DNA from 4 places in the Erwinia sp. Eh17-17 genome. Region 1 is predicted to be linked to each of the others. Evidence: predicted binding sites of a transcription regulator. Region 1 holds the regulator's gene; each other region holds the start of a gene.

Region 1 (3,546 bases):
GCCACCAAAAAAGTAAAAACTCCGGCGACTAAAAAAGCCAGGGAAGCGGCGCTGCCCGTTAAAAGAGAATCGACTAAAGCGGCACGTGTGGCTCAGGCCAAAAAGACCCTTCTTAAAGAAAAAAAGAAAACCACTGCCGAGCCCCTGCGCACTGCGAAATTAAGCAAAAAATCACTGAGCAAAAAAATCGCCGCCAGTAAGAAAGCGGAGAAAAAACACTATGGTCGTCAGCGCGCAACGGCCAAAGGCACAGTACGTGAGAATGACGAGCTGACAGCACCGCTGAAGCTGAGCAAAGCGCACCGTGCGCGTTATCAGAAAGCTCGTGAAACGGCGATGAACAAGTTAATGGGTCAGTTAGGTAAGCCCTATCAGTGGGGCGGAACCTCACCCAAAACCGGCTTCGACTGCAGTGGCCTGGTATGGTACGCCTACAAAGATCTGGTGAAATTTAAGATCCCACGCACAGCTAATGAAATGTATCACCTGCGCGATGCCGCTTCGATTAAGCGCGACCAGTTAGAGAAAGGCGACCTGGTATTCTTCAGAATTAACGGTCGTGGCACAGCAGACCACGTGGGTGTTTATCTTGGCGGGGGGAAATTTATTCAGTCACCGCGCACCGGTAAAGATATTCAGGTTAGTGCGCTGAGTGAAGACTACTGGCAGGAACATTACATTGGCGCGCGCAGGGTAATGACGCCTAAAACCATTCGCTAAACGGGAAGGGTTACCCCCTCCCGTGCAGCACATGCTTAATGCATGACAGCCGTAAAACTGAACGCCATAATCAATAGCAGTGAACCCACCACCGCCAGCGCTGTCATTTTCATATCAGTATTCATTTTCTCTCCTTAATAACCTTGTCATTAGTAAGCCTACAGATTTTCCCACAGTTACCCGTAAAAATCTCGTTTTCTGCGCGCAGCCTTGTTAGAATTCTCTCCTTGCGTTGCGCAACAGGCAGCGCAAACCGTTTTAGTCAGCACTGCATGTCACTCTACGGACGATTCATCCCCTTCCCGACCCTTTGAGACAGCACCCAAAATGACTCTTGTCGGGCAGGAATAGCTGTATCCAGGCAAACGTTTAACCAACTAGTTATCAAGTTGTTACGATAACACCAGGAGTACGATTTTAATGGCAACAATTAAGGATGTGGCAAAGCGCGCCGGCGTGTCCACCACCACCGTGTCGCACGTGATCAATAAAACGCGCTTTGTGGCCGAAGAGACGCGAGAAGCGGTGTGGGTGGCCATCAAAGAATTGCATTATTCTCCCAGCGCCGTGGCCCGCAGTCTTAAGGTCAACCACACCAAAACCATTGGCCTGTTGGCAACTTCCAGTGAAGCGCCCTACTTTGCCGAGATCATTGAAGCCGTGGAAAACCGCTGCTTCGCTCAAGGCTATACGCTGATTCTGGGCAATGCGCACAATGACCTGCAAAAACAGCAGGCATATCTGTCAATGATGGCGCAGAAGCGCGTTGATGGGCTGCTGGTGATGTGCTCTGAATATCCGGACACCTTGATAGCCATGCTGGAAGAGAACCGCAACATCCCGATGGTGGTGATGGACTGGAATGAGTCGCGCGGCGATTTTACCGATACCGTGCTGGATAATGCCTTTGAAGGCGGCTATCTGGCTGGCCGCTATCTGATTGAACGCGGGCACCGGGATATCGGTGCTATCCCCGGTCAGCTGGAGCGCAATACCGGCGGCGGCCGCCACGCTGGCTTTCTGAAAGCGCTGGCAGAAGCCGGGATCACTCTGCGCGAAGAGTGGCTGGTGCAGGGCGACTTCGAACCGGAGTCAGGCTATCGCGCTATGCAGCAGATTTTGTCGCAGAAACAGCGTCCAACGGCGATCTTCTGCGGCGGCGATATTATGGCGATGGGGGCGATTTGCGCCGCCGACGAGATGGGATTGCGCGTCCCGCAGGACATTTCGGTGATCGGTTATGATAACGTGCGCAACGCCCGTTACTTCACCCCGGCGCTGACTACGGTACATCAGCCGAAAGAGCGCCTGGGTGAAACCGCCTTTGACATGCTGCTGGACCGCATCACCAGTAAACGCGAAGAGCAGCAGACCATCGAGGTTCATCCCTCACTGATTGAACGCCGCTCGGTGGCAGATGGTCCTTTCCGCGACTATCGCCGTTAAGCGCTGACCGGCTGCGGGTCGGGCTGCTCACTCAGCCATTCGGCGTTCAGCGTCTCGGTGCTGCCCAGGTATTCCAGCAGCCAGTTCAGCGCCGGAGAGGCGCTCTGCTCTGACCAGCTCAGGTAGCAGGGACTGTCGGGAAAAGGCGATGCCAGCGTCAGCTCAGCCAGTTCCTGCTGTTGTAATCCCGGCTGGGCGTAATGGCCCGGCACCATCCCGACACAGAGCCCGGCGCGCAGGCAGTCAAACGCGCTGTCCCAGTCAGGCACCACCAGCCGCCGCTGATTATCCAGCGTCCAGGTGGTACGCTTCGGCAGTGCTCGTGACGTATCTTCCAGCACCAGCGAGGGCCATTCGCGGATCAGGGCTTCGCTCAGCGCACCGCGGTGACCAAGCAGCGGATGTTGTGCCTGCACCACACAGCGCCAGTTCAGGCTACCCATATCACGAAAAGCAAAGCGCCCTCTCACCGGTATCGCCTGGGTGGCGCCAATCGCCACGTCCACACGGCCATCGGCCAGCGCATCCCACACGCCGTTGAACACTTCCGGCATGATATGGAGTTCCATATCGGGAAAATGCCGGTAAAAATCGACCACCAGCTGCCGGGTACGTGCCGGCCGCACGATCCTGTCTACCGCAATATTAATCTGCCCGCGCCAGCCATTGGCCACCTGCTGACAGCGCGTACGGGTGGCAAGCATTTTTTTGATAACAGCGCGCCCTTCTTCACTGAAAACGCGGCCAGCCTCCGTCAGCACCACATCCCGGTGACGACGCTCAAAGAGGCTGACCGCCAGCCACTCTTCCAGCTGGCGTACGGTGTAACTCACCGCGGAAGGTACGCGATGAAGCTCTGCAGCTGCCGCAGTAAAACTGCCGGTTCTGGCGACCGCATCGACCACTTCAAGAGAATATTCAGACCACATAACCTGCCTTCAAATTTTTTCAACGCAATACACGAATAATAGCGTTTCACAGCGCAGTGAACACGCGATTACACTGCGCGGGTGAAAAAATTGTCTAATAAGAGTTAAAAATCATGCGTTCCAAAGGTTTTATGCTTTACCTGGCGCTACTCAGCATGCTGGGTTTCCTTGCTACCGATATGTACCTTCCTGCATTTGGCGTCATGCAACAGGACCTGCAGACTGAAGCCGGGGCGATCAGCGCCAGCCTGAGTATCTTTCTCGCCGGTTTTGCCTGCGCCCAGTTAGTCTGGGGGCCGCTCTCCGACCGTATTGGGCGTAAACCGGTGCTGGTTATGGGCCTTAGCCTGTTTGCCATTGGCTGCGCGGCGATGCTGTGGGTCGAGTCAGCCCCCTGGCTGCTGGCCCTGCGCTTTGTTCAGGCCGTGGGCGTCTGTGCCGCTGCCGTAAG
Region 2 (3,546 bases), on a different contig from region 1:
TTCTTCCAGCAGCTCCACCTGGTGCAGCAATGCCAGCAGTTTCTGGCCCTGTTCCGTCGGGCGTGGCGGCACGGTTCGCACCAGCAGAGGCTGGCCGAACATATTCTCAAGCTGTTTAATACGCTGTGAGACTGCTGACTGGGTAATACAGAGCTTTTGCGCGGCACGTTCAAAGCCGCGCTCGCGAATCACTGCATCCAGCGCCTGAAGCGTTCGATAATCCGGGCGTTTCATGAGTCTTAATACTCTCTTTCAGGTGTGGTAGATGCACTATGCCATATTTTATGCATTTTGCGCCGTGCTAACCTCACTTTATGAATCAACCACTTTGTGGGCTGTGTTCCAATCCTGCCAATCAAATGCCGCGCAGTGCAGCTTTTTTTCACAGCCTTGCTTTATACTACGCGCACACAGTGGCAGCACAGGTTTTAAACATATCATGACGCAGGATGAACTGAAAAAAGCCGTTGGCTGGGCAGCACTTGATTACGTCACGCCGGGTACCATCGTTGGCGTGGGTACCGGTTCGACCGCCGCCCACTTTATTGATGCTCTCGCCTCCATCAAACATCAGATCGAAGGTGCGGTGTCCAGTTCGGAAGCCTCCACGGCTAAACTGAAGGGCTACGGCATTCACGTATTCGACCTTAACGAAATCGACGAGCTGTCGGTCTATGTTGACGGGGCTGACGAGATCAACGGCCAGATGCAGATGATCAAAGGCGGCGGTGCCGCACTGACGCGTGAAAAGATTATTGCTGCCGTCGCCGACCGCTTTATCTGTATTGCCGATGCATCCAAGCAGGTGGATGTGCTGGGGCGCTTCCCTCTGCCGGTCGAAGTGATCCCGATGGCGCGCTCCTATGTTGCCCGTGAGCTGGTGAAGCTGGGTGGACAGCCGGAGTACCGTCAGAATGTCGTCACCGACAACGGCAACATTATTCTCGACGTTCATAATCTTAAAATCATTGACCCGACACGACTGGAAGCGGCGATTAACGCTCTGCCTGGCGTGGTAACCGTGGGGCTGTTTGCTGCCCGCTGCGCGGATGTTGCATTGATTGGTACGGCCGACGGTGTGCAAACCATTCAAAAATGATCTACCCGGCGTGAGTGCGGTGCAGGTTATTTTTATCTAAAAAACATCTTTTCTTTTGCAGGCAGAATTTAGTGACTTATGTCACACAGAGGCTGCCTTTAGCGCGTTCCTCCTGGTGGTTCGCGCTGCGCCACGATTTTCTATCGTAATGTTCTGACTGACGGGCTTGCCGTGCTGACGGCCAGGCAATCGTTTGTATTGCTGCTTGCGTAAATTTTGTTATTTTGACAGAAGGCTATCTTATATCCCTGCGGGTTTCTCTTCTCAGCAGGCTGACATTGCGCCTGTAAACGGGAAACAATGCGGGGATCAAGCCACATCTGAAGTCTGCTAAATAGGGTCGGGAAATGGCAAAAGTATCACTGGAGAAAGACAAGATTAAATTCCTGCTGGTGGAAGGCGTTCACCAGAGTGCAGTAGATAATCTGCGCTCTGCGGGCTACACCAACATCGAATTTCACAAGGGCGCACTGGATAGCGAAGCACTGAAAGAATCCATTCGCGATGCGCACTTCATTGGTTTGCGTTCGCGCACTCACCTTACCGAAGAGATCTTCGCTGCGGCAGAAAAACTGGTTGCCGTAGGTTGCTTCTGCATCGGGACCAATCAGGTTGATCTGAATGCGGCCGCGAAACGTGGTATTCCGGTGTTTAACGCACCCTTCTCCAATACCCGATCCGTTGCTGAGCTGGTTATCGGTGAGCTGCTGCTGATGCTGCGTGGTGTTCCGGCGGCTAACGCTAAAGCGCATCGCGGTCAGTGGCATAAACTGGCGGTGGGTTCCTATGAAGCGCGCGGTAAAAAGCTGGGTATCATCGGTTACGGTCATATCGGTATGCAGCTGGGCGTGCTGGCTGAAAGCCTGGGCATGCATGTGTTCTTCTACGATATTGAAAGCAAACTGCCGCTGGGTAACGCTACTCAGGTTCAGCATCTGTCCGACCTGCTGAATATGAGCGATGTGGTGAGCCTGCACGTGCCGGAAACACAGTCGACCCAGAATATGATGGGGCCGGAAGAGCTGGCGTTGATGAAGCCGGGCGCGCTGCTGATTAACGCCTCGCGCGGCACCGTGGTTGATATTCCGGCGCTGTGCCACGTGCTGGCGACCAAACACCTGGCGGGTGCGGCGATTGACGTATTCCCGGAAGAACCGGCGACCAACAGCGATCCGTTTAATTCACCGCTGTGTGAGTTCGACAACGTGATCCTGACGCCACACATTGGTGGCTCCACGCAGGAAGCGCAGGAGAACATCGGGATTGAAGTGGCGGGCAAGCTGGCGAAGTACTCGGACAACGGTTCCACGCTGTCTGCGGTTAACTTCCCTGAAGCCTCGCTGCCGATGCACGGTGCGAACGCCAGCCGTCTGATGCACATCCATGAAAACCGTCCCGGCGTGCTGACGGCCATCAACCTGATTTTTGCCGACCAGGGCATCAATATCTCCGCACAGTATCTGCAAACCACACCGCAGATGGGCTATGTGGTGATCGACGTTGACGCACCGCAGGATGTGGCGGATAAAGCGCTGCAGCTGATGAAAGCCATTCCGGGCACCATCCGCGCGCGTTTATTGTATTGAAACACGGGCTGACCGAAAAAGAAGGTCAGCCCCTACAATATCCGGTCGGTCCCTGCACATCATGGCCGACCGGAACAGAAGGTCGGCCCTTTTTGCATTTAAATCACCACTGCCAAATCTTTGACGGTGTAATCAGTGCGGGTAACGGGACATCCCACTCTGCCACTGGCAGACGTTCCACCTGCTGACAGTCATGCGCCAGCCCCACCGGCAGGAATCCATGCTGCTGCCAGTTCTGCAACGTGCGGTCGTAAAACCCGCCCCCCATTCCCAGGCGCTGTCCATCGGCATCAAACGCCACCAGCGGCACCATCAGCACGTCAAGCTCGCTTAACGGCACAAGATGACGAATATCCAGCGGTGGCTCCGGGATACGCAGGCGGTTGGTCCGCAGCTCGGTCTGTTCATCGTAACGCAGGAACAGCAGTTGGCCGGGCGAGAAAGGGTGCAGCACCGGGAGGTACACTCGCTGCTTACGCTGCCACAGTTTGGCAATTAACGGACGGGTATTGATCTCACCATCCACCGACAGAAACAGGGCAATGTTCTTCGCCTGCTTGAGAGGGGCAAAATTCAGGGCATGGTCGGCGACCTGCACGGCAGCACGCTGCTGTTGATCGTCGCTGAGTTCACGCCGCAGATGGCGCACATGGGTACGGATATCCTGGCGATCGCGAAGATTAAGGTTCATAGCGGGCAACTCTTATCAGAACGGTTTTGTCAGATTGTCGGTTGGTGCAGGGAATGTAAATGCCAGAAAAGGGGGAACTGCAAAAAAGGTGGGAATCTCCGAGATGCCGCCGCAGGCTGTAACCCTTGAACCCATGGTTCAAGGTGAGTATGCCGTCGTAACCATCAGGC
Region 3 (3,546 bases), 470 kb from region 1:
TGCGGTGCCCATGGCAAAAGCGCTGGTGGCCGGTGGAGTGCGCGTGCTGGAAGTCACGCTGCGTACTCCCTGTGCGATGGATGCACTGAGAGCGATGGTCAGAGAAGTTCCGGAAGCGATTGTCGGTGCAGGTACGGTGCTTAACCCGCAGCAGCTTAAAGAAGTGACCGATGCCGGGGCACAGTTTATCATCAGCCCTGGGCTGACCGAGCCCCTGCTCAGAGCCGCCGTCGAGGGTTCTGTTCCGCTGATCCCCGGCATCAGTACCGTCTCTGAACTGATGACCGGTCTTGATTACGGTCTGCGTGAGTTTAAATTCTTCCCGGCGGAAGCCAACGGCGGGGTGAAAGCCCTGCAGGCTATTGGCGGACCTTTCCCTCAGGTGCGTTTTTGCCCGACGGGGGGCATATCGCCCGCTAACTACCGTGACTATCTGGCGCTGAAAAGCGTGTTGTGTATTGGCGGATCGTGGCTGGTGCCGGCAGACGCACTGGAAGCGGGGGACTACGATCGTATCACCCGCCTGGCGCAGGAAGCCGTCGCAGGGGCACGCTGATATTGAGGGGCGGTGCAAAGCCGCCCCATGGCCGGTTAACCGCTGACGTTTACGCTGGCAGCGGCATGAATGGCGCGCTGTACCGCATCGTCAATATCGCTGCCGGTTGCAAGCGCCACGCCCAGGCGGCGCTTGCCCTGAATCTCTGGCTTACCGAACAGGCGCAGCTGTAACCCCGCACCCAGTGCGGCAGAGAGATTGGCAAACTGCACGTTGCTGCTGTCCAACTCTGGCAGGATCACCGCCGAAGCAGCCGGGCCGTACTGACGGATACCGCCAACCGGCAGGCCGAGAAAAGCCCGAACGTGCAGGGCAAACTCTGACAGGTCCTGAGAGATCAGCGTCACCATCCCGGTGTCGTGCGGGCGCGGTGAGACTTCGCTAAACACCACGTCATCACCACAGACAAACAGCTCAACGCCAAACAGACCCCGGCCACCCAGCGCGTTCACCACGTCGCGCGCAATCTCCTGCGCACTCTGCAGGGCGAGATCGCTCATCTGCTGTGGCTGCCACGATTCACGATAGTCGCCGTCTTCCTGACGATGGCCAATCGGCGCACAGAAGTGGATACCGTCCACCGCACTGATGGTCAGCAGGGTGATTTCGAAATCGAACTTCACCACACCTTCAACGATCACCCGACCGGCACCTGCACGGCCACCCTGTTGGGCATATTCCCACGCCGCGTCCAGCTGTGCGGCTTCACGAATAAAGCTCTGCCCTTTGCCGGAAGAGCTCATGACCGGTTTGACGATGCAGGGAAAGCCGATCTCATCCGCAGCGGTGAGGAAGGCTTCGTGGCTGTCGGCAAAGCGATAGGTAGAGGTGGGCAGCGCCAGTTCTTCTGCGGCCAGACGGCGGATACCTTCGCGGTTCATGGTCAGTTTCGCCGCGCGCGCGGTGGGAACCACGTGCTGGCCCTGCTTCTCCAGTTCGATCAGCATATCGGTGGCGATAGCTTCAATTTCCGGCACGACAAAATCCGGTTTTTCCAGCGCCACCACGGCAGCCAGGGCAGCACCATCCAGCATATTGATCACATGGCTGCGGTGGGCAACGTGCATCGCGGGGGCATCGGCGTAGCGATCCACGGCAATTACTTCCACACCAAGACGCTGGCATTCCAGCGCCACTTCTTTGCCCAGTTCACCTGAACCTAACAGCATTACACGGGTTGCATTAGGGCGCAGCGCAGTTCCAAGAGTTGTCATAATCTCTACCTGAATGGAGTGAAAAAATCGGGCGCAGTATAAACGAAAACGTTTGCGCGATCATCCCGCAGTTTATTCTTGAGTCAAAAAAGCAGCGCTGATATACTGTATAAAAATACAGTTAAAAAGGAACGAAATCATGGCTGTTGAAATCAAATACGTTGTCGTCAGAAAAGGTGAGGAAAAGATGACATTTGCCAGCAAAAAAGAAGCGGATGCTTACGACAAAATGCTCGACCTGGCAGAGGTTTTTGCTGACTGGCTGATCGCCAGCCCGCTGGAAGTGGAAGAGCAGCAGGGTGAAGCGCTGGGGATGTTTATGGCGGAAAATAAAGAGGCTCTGCAGCAGATCCTGCGCAGCGGCAAGCTGCCGGAAGAGAACACCCCCGCTGATGACAGCGAAGAGAATGTCGAAGGCAAACTGCGCGCAGTTAAATCCGCCTGATCTTATTCACTGTTTTGGCTGGCCATGAATTCCTGGCCAGCCTTTCAGTCATCATTTATTCAGCACACCGCGTAGCGACGCCATTGCTGCCTCTGCCGTTGCGAACGGATCGGCAGCGTGGCGTTGATCGTTAAACACCTCCATCCCCAGCGGTCCCTGATATCCGATCTGTGCTAAATGCTGTAGCAACGCCCGCAGTGGATAGTGGCCCTCGCCCGGTAACAGGCGGTGATGACGGGCGGTTTCGACCAGATGCTGTGCATCCGGCTGACAGTCCAGGTCTGACAGCTGCACCAGAAAAATCTTCTCTGCGGGAATGCCTTCCAGGTCAGCCAGCGTTCTCCGGCGCACAAAGATATGAAACGCATCCACTACCAGCCCAAGATTGGGCGCGTCGATCTGCTGAATACGCTGCCACGCTGCTGCGGTGTGGCTGACATGGGTACTCCAGGCCATGGCCTCATACGCGATGCGCAGATTATGCCCGGCCGCCTGTTCAGTCAGCCAGCGTAAATCGTCGTCGATACGCGCTTCACAGCATTGCGCATCGGTAGAGGCCGGTACCAGCAGGGTAGAGGCCCCAAGGCGCTGTGCGGTTTTCATCATGTCTAACGCTTCACGCCGCTTATCCCCGCGCCGGGCGTCCGGCGCGCCATCAAAGTCCAGCAATACCTGATAATCCGTCAGCCCCAGCGACAGCTGCCGGCACAGCTCTGCCAGCGCGGCGGCGTCGCCACCGGCGTTGCTCACATCCTGTTGCCACAGCTCCACCTGGTTAAATCCCGCCGCCGCTGCGGCGCGCAGCTTCTCTTCACTGCTGCCGCCGAGCAGGACAGTATTGATAAACAGGGGGTTTGATAAAAATGTCATTCGTCGCGTTCCTCTTCTGCGGTATTGCCTTTTCAGGGTAGATCTCTCGCTGTGTTCCGACAAACTCTCTGCGGCTGAGCGGATAAGCTCTGTACAATCGGCTGTCCAGGGCGCTGAAATTTTACAGCCTTTGCACCATTTGACGTTTCCTGACGCGGGCTGCTCTATTGTGGTGTTTTCTGGCAAACAAGGGTCGACTATGAGCAACTGGCTGCAACAGATTCAGACGGTATTAGGTAAGGCGGGTAAATCCTCTGCTGGCGGAGAAGGGCTGAGTAAGATGCTGGCGCCCGGCGCGCTGGGTGGCCTGGCAGGGTTGCTGATTGCCAGCAAATCTTCGCGCAACCTGCTGATGAAATACGGAAAGAATGCGGTCATCATCGGCGGCGGTGCCGCAGCAGGCGCTTTGCTGTGGAATAAATACAAACAGCGCGTCAGCGAAACCCATCAGGACCAGCCAC
Region 4 (3,546 bases), on a different contig from region 1:
AGTTCATCGAGGGTAAAGCCAACCGCCAGCTTGGCGGCAATTTTGGCAATCGGGAAGCCCGTCGCTTTCGAGGCCAGCGCGGAAGAACGCGACACGCGCGGATTCATCTCGATGACGATCAGACGGCCGTTTTCCGGATTGACCGAGAACTGCACGTTAGATCCCCCGGTTTCCACGCCGATTTCACGCAGCACCGCCAGCGAGGCGTTACGCATGATCTGGTACTCTTTGTCGGTCAGCGTCTGCGCTGGCGCAACGGTAATGGAGTCACCGGTGTGAATGCCCATAGCATCAAAGTTTTCAATCGAGCAGACGATGATGCAGTTGTCGTTTTTATCACGCACCACTTCCATCTCGTACTCTTTCCAGCCAATCAGCGACTCGTCAATCAGCAGCTCATTGGTTGGCGACAGGTCGAGACCGCGTTCGCAGATCTCTTCGAACTCTTCACGGTTGTAAGCGATGCCGCCGCCGGTGCCGCCCATGGTAAAGGATGGACGAATGATGCACGGGAAGCCGACGTCGGCCGCAACCGCCAGCGCTTCTTCCATGGTATGTGCGATACCGGAACGTGCGGTATCAAGGCCGATTTTCTTCATCGCCACGTCGAAACGGCGGCGGTCTTCGGCTTTATCAATGGCATCGGCGGTGGCACCGATCATCGTGACGCCAAACTCAGCCAGCACGCCCTGACGTTCCAGCTCCAGCGCACAGTTCAGCGCCGTCTGGCCACCCATCGTTGGCAGCACCGCATCCGGGCGCTCCTTCTCGATAATTTTGCGCACCACTTCCCAGTTAATCGGCTCGATATAGGTGGCATCGGCCATGTCCGGGTCGGTCATAATGGTTGCCGGGTTAGAGTTCACCAGGATAACGCGGTAACCCTCTTCACGCAGTGCTTTACACGCCTGCGCACCGGAGTAATCGAATTCACAGGCCTGGCCGATGACAATCGGGCCAGCACCAAGGATCAGGATACTTTTTATGTCTGTACGTTTTGGCATTTTCTTTCTCTCCCGATCTTATTTCGCGGCTTTAATCAGTTCGATAAAGTGATCGAACAACGGGGCGGCATCGTGCGGGCCAGGGCTCGCTTCCGGGTGCCCCTGGAAGCTGAAGGCGGCTTTATCGGTGCGGTGGATGCCCTGTACCGTGTGGTCAAACAGCGAAGTATGAGTCACGCGCAGACAGGCTGGCAGGTTGCCGTCATCAACGGCAAAACCGTGGTTCTGGGCGGTGATCATCACGGTGTTATTGTCGTGATCTTTCACCGGGTGGTTGCCACCGTGGTGGCCCAGCTTCATCTTCACGGTTTTTGCCCCGCTGGCCAGCGCCAGCAGCTGATGGCCCAGACAGATACCAAATACCGGGGTGTTGGTTTCCAGCAGGCGTTTAATCGCGGTAATCGCGTAGTCACACGGCTCCGGGTCGCCCGGTCCGTTAGAGAGGAACACGCCATCCGGATTCAGCTTCAGGACCTCTTCTGCAGAGGTCTGCGCCGGTACAACCGTCAGGCGGCAGCCGCGATCCACCAGCATACGCAGGATATTGCGTTTCACACCGTAGTCATAAGCCACCACGTGGAATGGCAGGTCAGCATCCGCTGCCGGCGCTGGCAGGTCACCTTCCAGCGTCCAGCTGCCCTGCTGCCATTGATAAGACTCCGGCGTCGTCACTTCTTTCGCCAGGTCCATCCCCTTCAGGCCAGGGAAGGCTTTGGCTTTTGCCAGTGCATCTGCGGCGTCCAGTGCGTCTCCGGCGATAATGCAGCCGTTCTGTGCCCCTTTTTCACGCAGCAGACGCGTCAGCTTACGTGTATCGATATCGGCAATAGCGACAATGTTGTGGCGCGTCAGATAGTCTGACAGCCCTTCTTCATTGCGGTAGTTGCTGGCAATCAGCGGCAGGTCACGAATAACTAAACCCTGTGCGTGTACCTGAGACGATTCTTGGTCAGCGGCGTTGGTGCCGACATTGCCGATATGGGGATAAGTGAGAGTAACGATCTGGCGGGAATAGGAAGGATCAGTGAGGATTTCTTGATAACCGGTCATTGAAGTGTTGAAAACAACTTCTCCCACTGCCGACCCGGTTGCCCCGATGGCCCGACCGTGGAATTGGGTTCCGTCTTCCAGAACCAATAGCGCTGACTTAATCAAAACATCCTCCAGGGGAATAAACAGTCACAATATCTGCATATTAATTCAGGAATGACCCTAAAATCAATGCAAAAACTGCCTGACTGCTCAGTTTTTGGCAAATTGCGCGCATTCTAATGATAGCCCCCGCGATTGTCTACCCTGCGAGGCGCTTTTTCTGCACTTTTTAGCTAACTGAACGTAAAACCGGAAGATTTACCCTGAAACAACCACATATCCTGGCGATAAAAACGGTTGCCTGACCTTGTGAGCATAAATTTAAGGTAAAGGGAGTAGAAAAGTGGACCAAATGGTCAAAATTCGCATTCAGCCACACAATTACATAGCTGAAAACATCACTTATAACAAATACAAAGAAAAATATTAATGAAGACGCTGTTTATCACAAAATAAAAAGGGCAATAAAATTATTGCCCAACCAATCAAAACGTTATGATTGAAATAACCACATCACGATGGTACACAACACTTACAAATCATCAAGATTCAGGACGCTGCGCATATCATAAAGACCTGATTTATGCGCCTTTAACCATATTGCAGCACGAACTGCGCCACTGGCGAAGGTCATACGGCTTGAAGCCTTATGGGTTATCTCTACACGTTCGCCCACATCTGCAAACATCGCGGTGTGCTCACCGATAATGTCTCCGGCACGTACTGTGGCAAAACCGATGGTCTGCGCTTCACGCTCGCCGGTGTAACCTTCACGGGCATAGACCGCATGCTCATTCAGGTTCCAGTTCATTGCCCCCGCAATGGCCTCCCCCATTGCCAGCGCCGTACCTGAAGGCGCATCCACCTTATGACGATGATGCGCTTCGATAATTTCGATATCCGCATAGTCGCCCATCACTTTGGCGGCTTTTTCCAGCAGCTTCAGCATCAGGTTGACGCCAACGCTGAAGTTGGCGGCAAATACGATGCCGATCTCTTCTGCGGCGGATTGGATGGCCGCTTTACCCGCATCGTCAAAGCCGGTGGTGCCGATCACCATGGTTTTTTTATGCTGACGGCAAAATTCCAGATAGTGCAGCGTCCCTTCCGGACGGGTAAAGTCGATCAGCACGTCGAAGTCATTGACCACAGCATCCAGACTGTCGCTGACGTTGATACCCAGCGCGCCGCACCCCGCGAGCTCACCGGCATCAGTCCCTGCCAGCGATGAACCTTTACGCACAATCGCTGCGCCCAGGCGCGCCCCTTCAGCCTGAACAGTTGCCTGAATCAGCTGACGTCCCATACGCCCTGCGGCTCCCACAATGGCGATACGGATTTCTGCATTACTCATAATTATTCATTCCTGACAGATTTCTATGCATGCACAGCGCATACAGATTAACCAGCGGTTAACTTCTGCGCCACAACTAAAACCAGATAATAAGAA

Evidence for each region. Region 1 encodes PurR, which represses purine synthesis genes. Its sites were predicted from a motif close to CANGCAAACGTTTGCNTG; they were not measured.
Region 2: the regulator PurR is predicted to act here: its motif matches at 1,282-1,299, upstream of serA (phosphoglycerate dehydrogenase).
Region 3: the regulator PurR is predicted to act here: its motif matches at 1,812-1,829, upstream of purT (formate-dependent phosphoribosylglycinamide formyltransferase).
Region 4: the regulator PurR is predicted to act here: its motif matches at 2,383-2,400, upstream of carA (glutamine-hydrolyzing carbamoyl-phosphate synthase small subunit).

The regions. Positions count from the first base shown of each region.
Region 1 covers NZ_JBDFQT010000001.1:1,070,012-1,073,557, forward strand. Annotated here, with positions in the region: gene ABEH87_RS04730 (NlpC/P60 family protein) at 1-720, shown strand, start outside; gene purR (HTH-type transcriptional repressor PurR) at 1,141-2,166, shown strand; gene punR (DNA-binding transcriptional activator PunR) at 2,163-3,095, opposite strand; gene punC (purine nucleoside transporter PunC) at 3,209-3,546, shown strand, end outside.
Region 2 covers NZ_JBDFQT010000007.1:81,099-84,644, forward strand. Annotated here, with positions in the region: gene ABEH87_RS17105 (LysR family transcriptional regulator ArgP) at 1-234, opposite strand, end outside; gene rpiA (ribose-5-phosphate isomerase RpiA) at 440-1,099, shown strand; gene serA (phosphoglycerate dehydrogenase) at 1,447-2,685, shown strand; gene ABEH87_RS17120 (5-formyltetrahydrofolate cyclo-ligase) at 2,789-3,376, opposite strand; RNA gene ssrS (6S RNA) at 3,468-3,546, opposite strand, start outside.
Region 3 covers NZ_JBDFQT010000001.1:601,147-604,692, forward strand. Annotated here, with positions in the region: gene ABEH87_RS02615 (bifunctional 4-hydroxy-2-oxoglutarate aldolase/2-dehydro-3-deoxy-phosphogluconate aldolase) at 1-556, shown strand, start outside; gene purT (formate-dependent phosphoribosylglycinamide formyltransferase) at 592-1,770, opposite strand; gene ABEH87_RS02625 (YebG family protein) at 1,910-2,215, shown strand; gene ABEH87_RS02630 (sugar phosphate isomerase/epimerase family protein) at 2,267-3,085, opposite strand; gene ABEH87_RS02635 (DUF533 domain-containing protein) at 3,285-3,546, shown strand, end outside.
Region 4 covers NZ_JBDFQT010000003.1:194,387-197,932, forward strand. Annotated here, with positions in the region: gene carB (carbamoyl-phosphate synthase large subunit) at 1-1,004, opposite strand, end outside; gene carA (glutamine-hydrolyzing carbamoyl-phosphate synthase small subunit) at 1,023-2,159, opposite strand; gene dapB (4-hydroxy-tetrahydrodipicolinate reductase) at 2,629-3,450, opposite strand.